DNA from 3 places in the uncultured Pseudomonas sp. genome. Region 3 is predicted to be linked to each of the others. Evidence: predicted binding sites of a transcription regulator. Region 3 holds the regulator's gene; each other region holds the start of a gene.
The links. The regulator sigma-54, encoded in region 3, starts transcription at its own class of promoters, with help from an activator protein. The targets are predictions, from matches to a motif close to ANTGGCATNNANNTTGCTNT.
Positions count from the first base shown of each region.

Region 1: flgB (flagellar basal body rod protein FlgB) is a predicted target of sigma-54. The motif match lies at 3,723-3,742, and genes of this name have one in related genera.
Region 2: Q0V31_RS19355 (flagellar hook-length control protein FliK) is a predicted target of sigma-54. The motif match lies at 1,362-1,381, and genes of this name have one in related genera.

Region 1 is NZ_OX044366.1:2,560,425-2,565,224, reverse strand. It holds gene Q0V31_RS12090 (flagellar basal body rod protein FlgF) at 1-347, opposite strand, end outside; gene Q0V31_RS12085 (flagellar hook protein FlgE) at 551-2,071, opposite strand; gene flgD (flagellar hook assembly protein FlgD) at 2,114-2,782, opposite strand; gene flgC (flagellar basal body rod protein FlgC) at 2,808-3,251, opposite strand; gene flgB (flagellar basal body rod protein FlgB) at 3,267-3,674, opposite strand; gene Q0V31_RS12065 (bacterioferritin-associated ferredoxin) at 4,117-4,335, shown strand; gene bfr (bacterioferritin) at 4,532-4,800, shown strand, end outside.
Region 2 is NZ_OX044366.1:4,154,438-4,159,237, forward strand. It holds gene Q0V31_RS19355 (flagellar hook-length control protein FliK) at 66-1,325, opposite strand; gene Q0V31_RS19360 (Hpt domain-containing protein) at 1,442-1,795, opposite strand; gene Q0V31_RS19365 (fused response regulator/phosphatase) at 1,826-3,520, opposite strand; gene Q0V31_RS19370 (STAS domain-containing protein) at 3,535-3,840, opposite strand; gene fliJ (flagellar export protein FliJ) at 3,988-4,440, opposite strand; gene fliI (flagellar protein export ATPase FliI) at 4,444-4,800, opposite strand, start outside.
Region 3 is NZ_OX044366.1:470,100-474,899, forward strand. It holds gene Q0V31_RS02280 (KpsF/GutQ family sugar-phosphate isomerase) at 1-650, shown strand, start outside; gene Q0V31_RS02285 (HAD family hydrolase) at 650-1,189, shown strand; gene lptC (LPS export ABC transporter periplasmic protein LptC) at 1,198-1,767, shown strand; gene lptA (lipopolysaccharide transport periplasmic protein LptA) at 1,754-2,296, shown strand; gene lptB (LPS export ABC transporter ATP-binding protein) at 2,299-3,024, shown strand; gene Q0V31_RS02305 (RNA polymerase factor sigma-54) at 3,163-4,677, shown strand.

The DNA.
Region 1 (4,800 bases), 2.1 Mb from region 3:
CCGGTGCGCAGCACACCGAGGGAATCGACGTTCAAGCTGGCGGTGCGCACGTAGGCTTCAGTGCCGTCGGGAGCCTGCACGGCCAACCAGCCTTTGCCACCCACCGCCACATCCAGATCGCGGCCGGTTTCCTGTAGCGAGCCAGGGGTGAAATCCGTACCGGGGCGCTCACTCATGGCAAAAACCCGCGACGGTAAACCGTCACCAAAAACCGGCATCGAGCGCGCCTGTTCAAAATCCCGGCGAAAGCCATTGGTGCTGATGTTGGCCAGGTTGTTGGCGTGTGCACGCTGGGCCAGGGTGGTGTTGTGGGCCCCAGTCATCGAAACGTACAGCATCTTATCCATGGTTATTCTCCGAGATGGGCGTGTCGCCGTTGCTCTATGCAAGCTACAAAGCAAGGGCTATGCCAGCATTCGAAAAACAATCACAAGCCATTGATAAGTATGAATTTAAAAATAAAAAAGACTCCTTCAAGGAGCCTTTTAAAAAATGCAGTGGCGTATTTTTGCCGCCTGCGACAGACACTCGCCTGCCGCAAGCGAGCGTATTAACGCAGGTTGATAATGGTCTGGGTAATCGCACTCTCGGTTTCGATGGTTTTGGCGTTGGCCTGGTAGTTGCGCTGAGCAACGATCAGGTTGACCAGCTGATCGGACAGCTCGACGTTGGAGTCTTCCAGGGCGCCAGATTGCAGAGCCCCCAGGGTCCCGCTGCGCGGCGTACCAACAACCGGTTCGCCGGAAGCAAAGGACTGCACCCAGGCCGTTTTACCCACGGGCGTCAGCCCTTGCGTGTTGGCAAAGTTAGCCAGAATTACCTGCCCCTGCACTTTGGATTGACCATTGGTGTAACGGGCAAAGATCACCCCGGTGTCGTCAATTTCCAGGCCTGCCAGCTGGCCGGTGGTGTAGCCATCCTGGCTGACGCTGTTGACCGCGAAGGTGCTGGAGAACTGAGTGGAGCTACGCATATCAACCAAAATCCCAGCGGGATCGGCATTTGCACCATTACCCGACCAAACGGGCGGAACAGAGTTGTCTGGGGCGGCAGGTCTCCAGCCATTGACAGTGAACCGCCCAGTGGGGTCAATAGTGAAATCTGCTGCGCTAGGGCCGGCGGCACCATCATAGTCACCAGAGACTAATTTGGTCGGGTCTAACTGGCCACTAGGGGTAAAACCCACGCCCATTGAGTACGGCACAGTTGAGCCTGGTTCAGCCGGATTTCGACCGTCAATCAACACATTCATCTGCCATTCGTTGGCACCGGTCTTAACGAAATACTGGCTGAGCACATGGGCATTGCCCTGGGTGTCGTAGACATTGGTAGACGTGGACGAGTTGTAAGTGGTCGGGTCAGCTGGATTGAAGGTGTTATTGGCGGCCAACCGAGCGTTCGAAATGGTTGTAGGGTTAGAAGCAGCTGCTTGACCAGCTCCTTCAGCAGCAGCTATTTCTGCAGGAGTTGGGTTAGCGGGATCAGCAGCTGAAAGAATAGAGGTACTGTAAGCAGTGTCATAAGCAGTCTGAATCGTATTGTCATAAGCCCCCTGCCAGGCTGTAGGCACCTTATTGGTCGAGTTCAGATTGTAGGTTTGATCCAACGTCGTGGTCGCCTTCGGCGATTGGCTCGCAGTCTCAATGCGCAGGTCGTTGATCACGCCATTCTGCAGGTTGCCATTACCATCGACGGCATAGCCCTGCAGCTTGTAGCCAAAGTTATTGACCATAAAACCATCACGGTCAGTGCCGAAGTAGCCGGCTCGGGTATAACTAACGTCACCGTTGTTGCTGGTCTGGAAGAAACCGTTACCGTTGATCGCCAGATCCAGAGCATTTTGTGTGTTGTTGATATTGCCCTGATTGAACAACTGCGAAACGCTGCTCAACATTACGCCGCTGCCAATCGCGTTTTTACCCATACCGTTCACCGAAGCCGAGTACACATCGGCAAACTCTGCACGCGACTGCTTAAAGCCTGCCGTACCGGCGTTGGCGATGTTGTTACCGGTCACGTTGAGGTCGCTGGTTGCGGAACGCAGACCGCTAAGCCCTATGTTGAAACTCATGGAAGACTCCTTTGCCGGACAGCCGGCGGCTAAAACCGTTAGTTACTGACCGATAACCTGTACTTGCGACATAGGCACGCTGCCAAGCCCTGCCAGGTTCAACATCAACTCGCTGCCGCCTAGGGTGACGCTGTCGACGTTAGCCGGCAGCATGGTGTAAAGCCCCTTGGTGCCTTCAGCATAAGTAGCTTGTGCCTCGAACTTATAGGTGCCGGGCGGCAACAGATTGCCGCTGGAGTCCTTACCATCCCAGATAAAGCTGACGTTACCGGCGGCCTGATCGCCCAAGTTGACTCGGCTTACTGCCGAACCTGACTTGTCGTAAATATTGACGTAGACGTTGCTGCTGCTAGCCGGCAAAACCAGACTGGCTTTAAAGCTCTCGCTGGTGTCGACCACCGCCTTGTCCGTCGGCACGATGACCTTACGCCCGACCAGCGAAGACGCCTGCAGCGCTTGGGAAGACTGATAGCCACTGACCAAGGAGCCCATGCTGGTGTTGAGTTTCTCGATGCCTTCAACCTGGCTGAACTGCGCCAGCTGAGCGATAAACTCACCATTGCCCTGCGGCTCAAGCGGGTTCTGGTTATTCAACTGGGCCACCAGCAAATTAAGAAACTCGTTTTTGCCGAGTTCCTTGTTCTGACTGCTGCCCTGCTTGATCTGGTATTGGTCCAGCGCCGTACCGCTGACATCGCCAATCGTGCTCATAACCCTGCGCTCCTTATCCGACGGCTTACTGACCTAGGGTCAATACGCGCTGCATCATTTGCTTGGCGGTGTTCATCATTTCGGTGTTGGTCTGGAAAGCCCGACTGGCGGAAATCATGTCGGCCATTTCCTCCACCACATTGACGTTGGGGTAGTAGACATAACCGCCCTCATCGGCCGCTGGGTGGTTGGGCTCATAGCGTGGCACCAGGCTGCTTTGATCTTCGACCACTCCCAGCACCTGGACGCCGGCACCGGCATTGTCCTGATCGGCGAACAACGAGCCACGACCACCGTCTTGCGCTGACTGGTACACGGTGGCGAACACCGGATGACGCGCGCGGTAAGTCTGATCAATGCTCGAGGAAACCGTCTCGGCGTTGGCGATGTTGCTGGAGATGGTGTTCAGGCGAGTGCTCTGGGCGCTCATACCCATTCCGGCGATGTTGAAAACACTGGTAAGTGACATGGCTTCAGGCTCCTATTAATCGCCGCGCAGGGCGCTGACCAGCCCTTTGAATTTGCTGTTGAGCAGAGTGAAACTGGCTTGGAACTGCACCGAGTTCTCTGCGTAGTTGGATTGTTCGATTTGCAGGTCGACGGTGTTCTGATCAATCGAGGCCTGCATCGGCGTGCGATACGCCAGGCTGGCATCGCTGAGCGTCACGCCATCAGCAGGAATATGCTGACTATTGGTTCGATTCAGGCTGGCCGCGCCGCGCTGGCCCTGAGCGCTTTGCTCGGCTAATACACTGGCGAACTGCAGGTCACGCGCTTTGAAATTAGGCGTGTCTGCGTTGGCAATGTTGTTGGCCAGCACCTCGGCACGCTGGGTGCGAAAGCCGAGAGCTTTTTCATGAATGCCGAGTGCCCGATCGAAACTGATGCTCATGGTCAGAAACCTTTGCCAGTTGGCGTTGCTGTTTTCCGTGCAAGACCACAAGCAAAGCCTGTGCCATTTTATTTTTTATCTATTTATCAATAACTTAACTAACAATAAAGGCGCGGAACGCGGCAAAGCGGCAAGCGCTTTCCGCCTGCGGACAGGCAAGCGGCAATCATGCGCGGGCGTTTGCCGCCCAGCCCGGCAACAGACACGCCAGCGTAACGATTGTGTTGTGACGCTAGGTTGCGACTCTTCCTCTGCAACCAGGCTCTGACGCTGCTCTGCGGCAAGTTCGAAACACCCGCCGGGGCACGCCCCCGTAAGCAGCAGCCCGAACTGACAGGCCAGCGACCACCGCCTGTCAGTCAACGACAGTCATCTTTGACAAGCATTCTCATTAGCATTAGTATCCTTCGCATCAACCACTGCCCTGCCACGAGCCTTAATCATGTACGTCTGTCTCTGCGAAGGTGTTACTGACGGTCAGATCCGCGAAGCCATTTATGAAGGCTGCTGCAGCTACCGTGATGTCCGCGCGACCCTCGGGGTTGCCAGCCAATGCGGCAAATGCGCCTGCCTGGCCAAGCAAGTGGTACGCGAAACCTTGAGCGACGTGCAAAGCAGCCAGGCCGCCATGGCCTACCCGGCAAACTTTGTTGCCGCCTGATTGAACGTGCAGTGAAGAACCGGACCTAGCGTCCGGTTTTTTTATGTTCGCAATTCAACGCGTTAGCACCCAGATGCAGAACGAAAGCGTTCTTACTCAGATTAATTTCAACTTTTAATTCAGGCACTTAGGTTTGACAGTAAAAAACCTGCAGCCCAGAATCAGGTGCTAACTCCCCTGCAAGGCAGACGCAGACATGAAAGGCGACAAGAAAGTCATTCAGCATCTGAACAAGATCCTCGGTAACGAGCTGGTCGCGATCAACCAGTACTTCCTGCATGCGCGCATGTATGAGGACTGGGGCCTGAAGAAACTCGGTGAGCACGAGTACCACGAGTCCATCGACGAGATGAAGCATGCGGACAAGCTAATCAAGCGCATCCTGTTCCTTGAGGGCCTGCCGAACCTGCAAGACCTCGGCAAGATCCTGATCGGTGAAAACACTCAGGAAATGCTTGAGTGCGA
Region 2 (4,800 bases), 3.7 Mb from region 3:
CACAGTGGGCGTCGGGCGAAATGCAGTTTAGATCAGTGCGTCACGCAACTACAGCGGCAAGCACCTCAGGCGTAGTAATCAACCAAGCCACGAACACCGCCAGAGGTCGCGCGGGTTGATTCAACTGCGCTCAAATGCAGCTCCTCATCCCCGCCAAGCGACTCACCGGAGGCACCTCCACGCCCTCGCTCATCGCCACCACCCTGCCCTTGCCAGCCACGGCTGAGCGACTGATCGGAGACGCTTACGTCCAGCTGGTTCATGCCTTGCTGGGCAAACAGCTCACGCAGGCGATGCATCTGCGCATCCAGCGCCTCACGCACCCCTGCATGCGGGCTGGCGAAGGTCACTTGGCTTTGTTCTTGGCTGACGCTGATACGCACTTCCAGACGCCCCAGCTCAGCGGGGTCGAGCTGAATCTCGGCGGACTTAAGGTTCTGGCTGGACATCACCATCACGCGATCCACCACCGCCTCACTCCAACCGCCCTGCTGCATTGGCACCGGCTGCCCAACCACCGGCGCTCGTGCAGACAGCGAATTCTGTTGGCCAATGGCCTGAGTCAACGCATTGAGCTTGCTGACGAAGTTCTCTGGGGTATTGTTCGCCGTGCCTTCCTTCAGGGCCTCAAGGCTTTTGCCTGTGAGGACTTCAAGCTCTAGCTCCGGCAACTCAAGCGCATCTCCCCCTATGGGCATCTCGTCTTGCACCACCTGACTGGCCAGCATGTTCTGGCTGGCACTTTGGCTCGCCAGGCTGGCCTGACCCAGCGGTGAAGCCGCTTGCTCCGCCAGGGCTTTTTCCTTCGCGCCTATTTCCAACGCCATGCGCACCGCTGGCAATTGGTTGAGCGCATCCAGTTCAGCATCGAAGCTGGCCTCGGTCAGGCTCGCCGGCCCCGAGCTGGTCAACCCGCTAGTCACCAACAAGGGCGCCGGCTGGCTATCGAGGGTGAGCTCTTGCGCCTCTTCCGCCGGCAACTCGCCGGTGATACCGAGCAATAACAGCGGATCAAGCGCAGCCCCCTGGTTTTCCGGCTCACTCGGCAAAGGCTTGCCGCTATCGGCAACCTCACTCTGCCCGGTGGCGGCAACGACCTGCGGATCATCGTCTGGCTTTTCTGTGGTTTTGCTTTCGCGCGCCGGTTTGGCAGATGCGTCGTTACGCTCTGCGGCCTTAGCCTGTCGCTCCTTGGCATACACCTGGGAGAAGCTGGAGGCCTCGTTCTTATTGGTCTGCGCGGTTTTTTCCGGCGGTTTTGATGCAGCAGCCCTGGGCTTTACTTCAGGTGCCGACTTGAGCAACAAATCGGGGGCAACGGACATGGATACTCTCCGCTCGGGGTTGGTCGTGCAGAGGTTTTTGCAAGGTGCGGGCCAACTTGTTGACGCAAGCATCCGCGATGGCGCAATGCCGCAGAAGCGCGCCGAGCGCAGTAACACTAGCGCCGATAACGTTGACGCTCGGACTTAAGCAGGATGCGCACGATGGCAAATTCACGTTCAATCTGCTCAACCAACTCAGCGGCTGGCTCCAACTGCTCGCGCCGCCCGGCCTCCTCCAGTTGTTTGCACAACCCAACCAGCATCAGTGCGCCCATATTGCTGCAACTGCCCTTAAAGCTGTGCGCCGCCAGACGCAAACCCTGCGCATCCGCCACCTGCTCAGCCTGCCGCAGCACCAGCAGGCGCTCTTCAGAGTCGATCAGAAAAGTATCCAGTAGCACCGGATATTCATCTTCCATGACGTCCTGCAAGGCCAACAACACTGTGCTATCAAGGTGAATATCGGACAACGGCTCACTCCCTGGGCGTTATGCTGCCGATTATGCCCCAGGCGACCAGGAAAACTCCACGCGCACCCCAGGCTCACCATCGCCCCAACTGCAACGCTCACTCAGATGCCTGACCAGAGCCAGCCCACGACCACTTAAGCTATGGACATTTCGGGGGGACGTCGGCAATCGCTGCGCATCAAAACCAGAGCCGCTGTCCTCGACCCGCACAATCAAACGCCCGCCCGCCCCCTCGGGCAGTAACTGCAGATGAAAACGCACAAACCCGTTGGTTAGCGCCGCCAGGCGCACGCTGCGCTGACGGTAATACTCGGCAAATCCCTCGGCATTCGCCTTGAGCGCCGAATCCAGCCCCAACACGCCATGCTCCAGGGCATTCGAATACAGCTCGGCCAACACACTGAACAAGGCACCACCCTGGGGCCGCAGCCCTTGCACCTCGAGCAACAACTGCAAGAGAAATGGCAGCGGATTGAAATGCCGCAGGGTTTCACCGCGAAACTCGAAGCTTGCCGACCAATCCAGTGAATGGCTCTGTCCATTGTCGGCAAAGGCCAGTGGCGGCCGGCTCAACGTTGCCTGATCGACCAGGCTAACCTCAACCAGGCTGACATCATCCTGCTGCTCGCCGCTGAAGTGGGTCAGCGCCTGCTGGATCTCAGAAAACAGCGTCGCCTGTTGTCGGTTGGCGTTGAACACCTCAAGCAAACGCCCTTCACCGAACAACTCCCCCTGCTTGCTGCAAGCCTCCAGCACGCCATCTGAGAGCAGGAAAACCCGATCACCGAGCGCCAGCGGATAGACCTCGTACTTGTCATTGAACGCGCTTGGCTCCAACACCCCCAGCGGCAAGTGCCGCGACACCAGCGGTATACGCTGGCCATTGCCGCGTAACAAATAGCCATCCGGCAAACCACCGTTCCACACCTCGACCACCTGGCGCTGGAAGCTGATGTTGAGCACGGTAGCGCAGCAAAATACCCCGACCGGAAGGATGTGCTTGAGCTTGGCGTTGATCTCACGCAGCACCTCGACCAGCGAATAGCCTTTGGCCGTCATGCCATAAAACACCTCGGCCAGTGGCATCGCGCCTATCGCGGCAGGCAAGCCGTGACCGGTGAAATCGCCCAGCAGCACATGCATGCCGCCCGAAGGCTTGAACGCAGCCAGCAGCAGATCACCGTTAAACACCGCATAGGGCGATTGCAGGTAGCGAATGTTCGGGGCATCCAGGCAACCGGAGTGGGTCACCTTGTCGAATACCGCCTTAGCCACACGCTGCTCGTTGAGCAGGTGTTCGTTGTGCATGGCAATCAGGTCGCGTTGCTGCAACACCGTGTCTTGCAGGCGGCGCAAGCGGTCCATGGCCTTGATTTTGGCTTCGAGAATGACCCGGTTATACGGTTTGGCGAGAAAGTCATCACCACCGGCCTCCAGGCAACGCACCAGCGCTTCGCCTTCGGTCAGGGAGGTGAGAAAGATGATCGGCACCAGCTCTTCGCCAGCTGCCTGTTTGATTCGCCGTGCGGCGTCGAAGCCGTCCATTACCGGCATCAAGGCGTCCATCAGCACCAGCTGTGGGCGTTCCAACTCGAACAAAGCCACCGCCTCCATGCCATTGCTGGCCGTCAGCACCCGGTGCCCCTGACGGCTAACGATGGTCGACAACAGCATGCGATCGGCGGCGTTGTCCTCGGCGATCAGTATGGACAGGCGCTCTGGCATAGCACGCGCCCCAGTCAGGTAATTTTGAACAGCTGCTCGAAATTCGAGATGGCGAGGATTTTGCGTACATCCGGGTTGCAGTTAAGCAGGCTGATCTGCGCACTGTCGCCACCGGCGTGATCACGCAGCAACAGCAGCATGCCGAGCGCCGAACTGTCCAGATAGGTGGTGCCCTGAAGGTCTACGACATAGCACTGCGGCGGGCTGCTGACGCGCTCATAGGCATTACGAAACTCCTGATGCGCACCGAAATCGAAGCGTCCCTGAATCACAATGGTCAGCTCTTGCCCATCAGCTGAGGGCTGCGAGGTGATAGCCATGCATTACTCCTTTTAACGAAAAGACCAGGCCGCACGTTCCAGTGAGCCAAGCTGCAGGTTATGCATAGTCAAGATGTAGCACCGCAATGCCCACGCAGCAACTGTTTAGGCGCTATTGAGTGGTCATTGAAGGTGGTTTAGCGGCGCTTAATACTGGGACTCACGCGCCACCAGACGCTGCGAGAGCTCATCGAGCAGTTTTTGCTCGCGTTTGTCTTCGGCCATACGCGCTTCGTCCTGATAGCGTTTGACCAGCTTGCGCAAGCCTTCCATGCGCGCGTAGCGCTGCTGCCAGACCTCGCGCACCTTGTCCATATTCGCGCGGTGCCAATCGACACTGTTGCGCTGCTGGCCGATGGCGCCTTCCAGCTGGCTAAGAAAGCGCTGGTAGTTCATCAGCCATTGCCCGGAAACACCACGCTGGCCTTCACTGATCCATTGTTGCTGGTAATCACCACGGTAACGCTCCAGGTCCCCCAGTTGCACTTCGGCCTGGCGCAGCAGCCCCTGACAATGGCCCAACTGCAACGCCGCTTCGCGCTCGGCGCGCTCGGCCATGAGCACGACAGGAGCCAGCCGCGCGGCGCGGCTTTGCGCCATGGCTTACGCTCCAGTCGCAGCAGGATTGAAGGTCGCGGCCAGCTGCGCACTGCTATGTTCAAGGCTTTCATTATCCTGCAGCCCCTGCCGCAGGTACTTGACCATGGCCGGCTGACGGGCGATGGCCAGGTCAGTATCAGGGTCGCCACCGGGCACATAGGCACCCACGCTGATCAGGTCACGACTCTGCTGATAGCGCGACCACAACTGCTTGAAGCGCTGTGACAGACGCAGATGCTCGGCACTGACCACCTGGGGCATCACTCGACTGATTGAGGCTTCGATATCGATGGCCGGGTAATGCCCCTCCTCAGCCAAGCGCCGCGACAGCACGATATGCCCATCGAGCACACCACGCGC
Region 3 (4,800 bases):
CCCTATTGCCACTGATCAAACGCCTCGGCATCACCCTGATCAGCCTAACCGGCAACCCAGAATCGCCGCTGGCCAAGGCTGCCGAAGTCAACTTGGACGCCCGCGTAGCCCAGGAAGCCTGCCCACTGAACCTGGCGCCGACCTCATCCACCACAGTCTCGCTGGTACTGGGTGACGCGCTAGCCATCGCCTTGCTCGAGGCGCGCGGCTTTACCGCCGAAGACTTCGCCTTCTCCCACCCTGGTGGTGCGCTGGGCCGACGCTTGTTGCTCAAAGTGGAAAATGTCATGCACGCCGGCGCCAGCCTGCCACGTGTCAACCGAGGCACCTCGCTACGCGACGCCCTGCTGGAAATGACCCAGAAAGGCCTGGGCATGACCGTAGTCACCGAAGATGACGGCCGCCTGGCCGGCGTGTTCACCGACGGCGACCTGCGCCGCACCCTGGATCGCAATATCGACGTACGCCAGACCGTTATCGACGACGTTATGACGGCCCACGGTAAAACGGCCCGCGCCGACATGCTCGCGGCAGAGGCCCTGAAAATCATGGAAGACCACAAAATCAGTTCGCTGGTGGTAATCGACAATAACGACCAGCCGGTCGGTGCACTGAACATGCACGACCTGCTGCGCGCCGGAGTAATGTGATGACCGCTGACGCAACTAACCCGGACCTGCTGCAGCGCGCCAAGGCGATCAAACTGGCGATCTTTGACGTCGACGGCGTGCTCACCGACGGCAAGCTGTACTTCCTCGTCGACGGCAGCGAGTTCAAAACCTTCAACACCCTCGACGGCCACGGCATCAAAATGCTGATCAACTCAGGGGTACGCACCGCGATTATCAGTGGCCGCAAGACCCCTGTGGTTGAGCGCCGCGCGCAGAACCTGGGTATTCAACACCTGTACCAGGGCCGCGAAGACAAACTGGTGGTACTCGATGAGCTGCTCGGCGAACTGGGCCTGGACTACGCACAAGTCGCCTACCTCGGCGACGACCTGCCCGACCTGCCGGTGATCCGCCGTGTAGGCTTGGGCATGGCAGTCGCCAGCGCCGACGCATTTGTTCGTCAGCATGCCCATGGCGTAACCAGCGCTCGCGGCGGCGAAGGTGCCGCGCGCGAGTTTTGCGAGCTGATCATGCGCGCCCAAGACACGCTTGAAGCCGCTCAAGCCGCTTACCTATAAGGCCGACCATGCCCCGCAAGCTATTTAACATCGCCTTATTCACCTGCGTCGCCCTGCTGGTGGCAGCGCTCGGCTACTGGAACCTCAGCCCGGAAGGCTTTAGCCAGCAGCCCAGCAATGCTGCGAGCAACAACGCCATCGACTTTTACGCCACCAATACCTATACCGTGCAGTACCAAGCCGACGGCACGCTGCACTACGAGTTGACAGCCGACAAGGTCGAACACATCAAGGCCAGCGACATTACGCTGATGGCCAGCCCGAACATGAACCTGTTCCGCGGCACAGAACTGCCCTGGAAAATCCGTAGCGAGCGCGGCGAAGTCTCGCCCGGTGGCACAGAGGTCGAATTGATCGAGCAGGTGCGCGTCGAACGCACCGACGCCAAAGGTCGCCCGACCATCCTCACCACCAGCCGCCTGACCGTATTCCCCGAGAAGGAATATGCGCAAACCCAGCAAGCCGTTAGAATCGAAGCGGCCAATGGGGTGACCACGGCAACAGGAATGAAAGCGTACATGAATGACGGCCGGATGCTCCTGCTGTCCAACGTAAGAGGTCTGCATGAGGCTCGTTAACACCCTCCCCCTACTACTCAGCCTCAGCGCCGCACTCGGAAGTGCCAGTGCCTGGGCTCTGCCATCCGACCGCGAACAGCCAATCCGTATTCAGGCCGACAGCGCAGAGCTAGATGACAAACAAGGCGTTGCGGTTTATCGCGGCGACGTAGTCATCACCCAGGGCAGCATGAAGGTCACCGGCGATACCGTGACCATCACTCAGAACGCCCAGGGCGATGTCGAGGTGTTCACTTCCGTCGGCAAACCGGCCTACTACGAACAACTGCCGTCAGCCGACAAGCAGATCGTCAAGGCCTACGGCCTGACCATCCAGTACTTCATGGCCAACGAGCGCGTGGTGCTGATCGATCAGGCCAAGGTAATCCAGGAAGGCAACACCTTCGAAGGCGAGAAAATCGTCTATGACACCCAGCGCCAGATCGTTAACGCCGGCCGCGCCACAGGCACCAATGTCACTGCGCCACGCCCGCGTATCGACATGGTGATCCAGCCGAAGAACAAACCAGCCGAACAGCAGGCGCAGTAATAATGGCCACATTGAAAGCCCAACACTTGGCCAAAAGTTACAAAGGCCGCCAGGTCGTGCGCGACGTCAGCCTGAGCATCGACAGTGGACAGATCGTTGGTCTACTGGGCCCCAACGGAGCCGGTAAAACCACCTGTTTCTACATGATCGTCGGCCTGGTACAAGCCGACCAAGGCCGCGTGATGATTGATGACCTCGACGTCAGTCATCAGCCGATGCATGGCCGTGCGCGCGCCGGCATTGGCTATCTGCCGCAGGAAGCCTCGATTTTCCGTAAGCTCAGCGTGGCCAACAACATCATGGCCATCCTGGAAACCCGCAAGGACCTCGACGGCGCCGCTCGCCGCAAGGAACTTGAAGGCTTGCTGCAGGAGTTCCACATCAGCCATATCCGCGACAACCTCGGCATGAGCCTGTCCGGTGGTGAACGCCGCCGCGTGGAAATTGCTCGCGCCCTGGCGACCAACCCCAAATTCATTCTGCTCGACGAGCCGTTCGCCGGCGTCGACCCGATTTCAGTCGGTGATATCAAGCAGATCATCCACCACCTCAAGGCCAAAGGCATCGGTGTACTGATCACCGACCATAACGTCCGCGAAACCCTGGATATTTGCGAAATCGCTTATATCGTCAGCGATGGCCAGCTGATTGCGGAAGGTGATGCCGAGACGATTCTGGCCAACCAGACCGTGAAAGAAGTGTATCTGGGGCATGAGTTCAGGCTGTAACCACGGCTTTTCTCAAGCCTACTGCAGCCAAGGCTAGGCAAAACCTTTAGAGTCAGGCATATAATTTGCTTCCTGGTGGCGTTTTTCAAAAACGCCCTGTAGTGGATTGCGCACAGACGCCGGTAAATAAGGTCTGCAATGAAACCATCGCTAGTCCTGAGAATGGGCCAGCAGCTGACGATGACACCGCAGCTGCAACAGGCCATCCGCCTACTCCAACTGTCGACCCTGGATCTACAACAAGAGATCCAGGAAGCCTTGGAGTCCAACCCGATGCTCGAACGCCAAGAAGAAGGCGATGATTTCGACAACTCGGACCCCATGGCCGATGGCGCAGAAAGCGCGACGCCCAACGAGCAGCCCGAGACGCCCTATCAAGAAACCACTTACCAGGAAGCCACACAAACCGTGGACAACCTGGAAGAGGGTGATTGGGGGGACCGCATCCCGAACGAACTACCGGTCGACACCGCCTGGGAAGACATCTACCAGACCAGTGCCAGTAGCCTACCCAGCAGCACCAACGATGACGACGAGTGGGACTTCACCACCCGCACATCCAGTGGCGAGAGCCTACAGAGCCACCTGCTCTGGCAACTCAATCTGGCCCCAATGTCAGACAAGGATCGCCTGATCGGCATAACCTTGATCGACTGCATCAACGAACAGGGTTATTTGGAAGAGACTCTGGAAGAAGTGGTTGAGGCCTTTGACCCAGAACTGGACATCGAGCTCGACGAAGTCGAAGCCGTGCTGCACCGTATTCAGCAGTTCGAGCCCACCGGCATTGCCGCACGCAACCTCGGTGAATGCCTGCTCCTGCAACTGCGCCAGCTGCCCGCAAACACACCGTGGATGAGCGAAGCCCAGCGCCTCACCGGCGACTACCTCGACCTCCTCGGCAGCCGCGACTACAGCCAACTGATGCGCCGCATGAAGCTCAAGGAAGATGAGCTGCGCCAGGTTATCGACCTGATTCAGAGCCTCAACCCGCGCCCCGGCTCGCAGATTGAATCCAGCGAGCCGGAATACGTGGTGCCCGACGTGATCGTGCGCAAACACAATGAACGCTGGCTGGTGGAGCTCAACCAGGAGGCCATGCCGCGCCTGCGGGTCAATGCGCAATACGCCGGTTTTGTGAAGCGTGCCGACTCCAGCGCCGACAACACCTTTATGCGCAACCAGCTGCAAGAGGCGCGCTGGTTTATCAAAAGCCTGCAAAGCCGCAACGAAACCCTGATGAAGGTCGCCACGCAGATCGTCGAACACCAGCGCGGCTTCCTCGACTATGGCGATGAGGCCATGAAGCCGCTGGTTCTGCATGACATCGCCGAAGCCGTCGGCATGCACGAATCAACCATTTCGCGGGTCACCACGCAAAAGTTCATGCACACCCCGCGCGGTATTTACGAACTGAAATACTTCTTCTCCAGCCACGTCAGCACCTCTGAAGGCGGTGAATGTTCGTCCACCGCGATCCGCGCCATCATCAAAAAACTGGTCGCAGCGGAAAATGCGAAAAAGCCGTTGAGTGACAGCAAGATCGCTGGTCTACTGGAGGCACAAGGTATTCAAGTCGCTCGCCGCACGGTCGCCAAATACCGTGAGTCCCTCGGCATTGCGCCCTCCAGCGAGCGCAAACGATTGATTTAAGCGGCAGAACAAGGAAGACAGATCGCACCGCGCAGAACACGTCAGGCTCGGTCTTATCGCTCAACAGCCATACAGCTCTGAGCAATCAGCGTAAACCCTGATACGTTCTGCCTACGTCTTCCA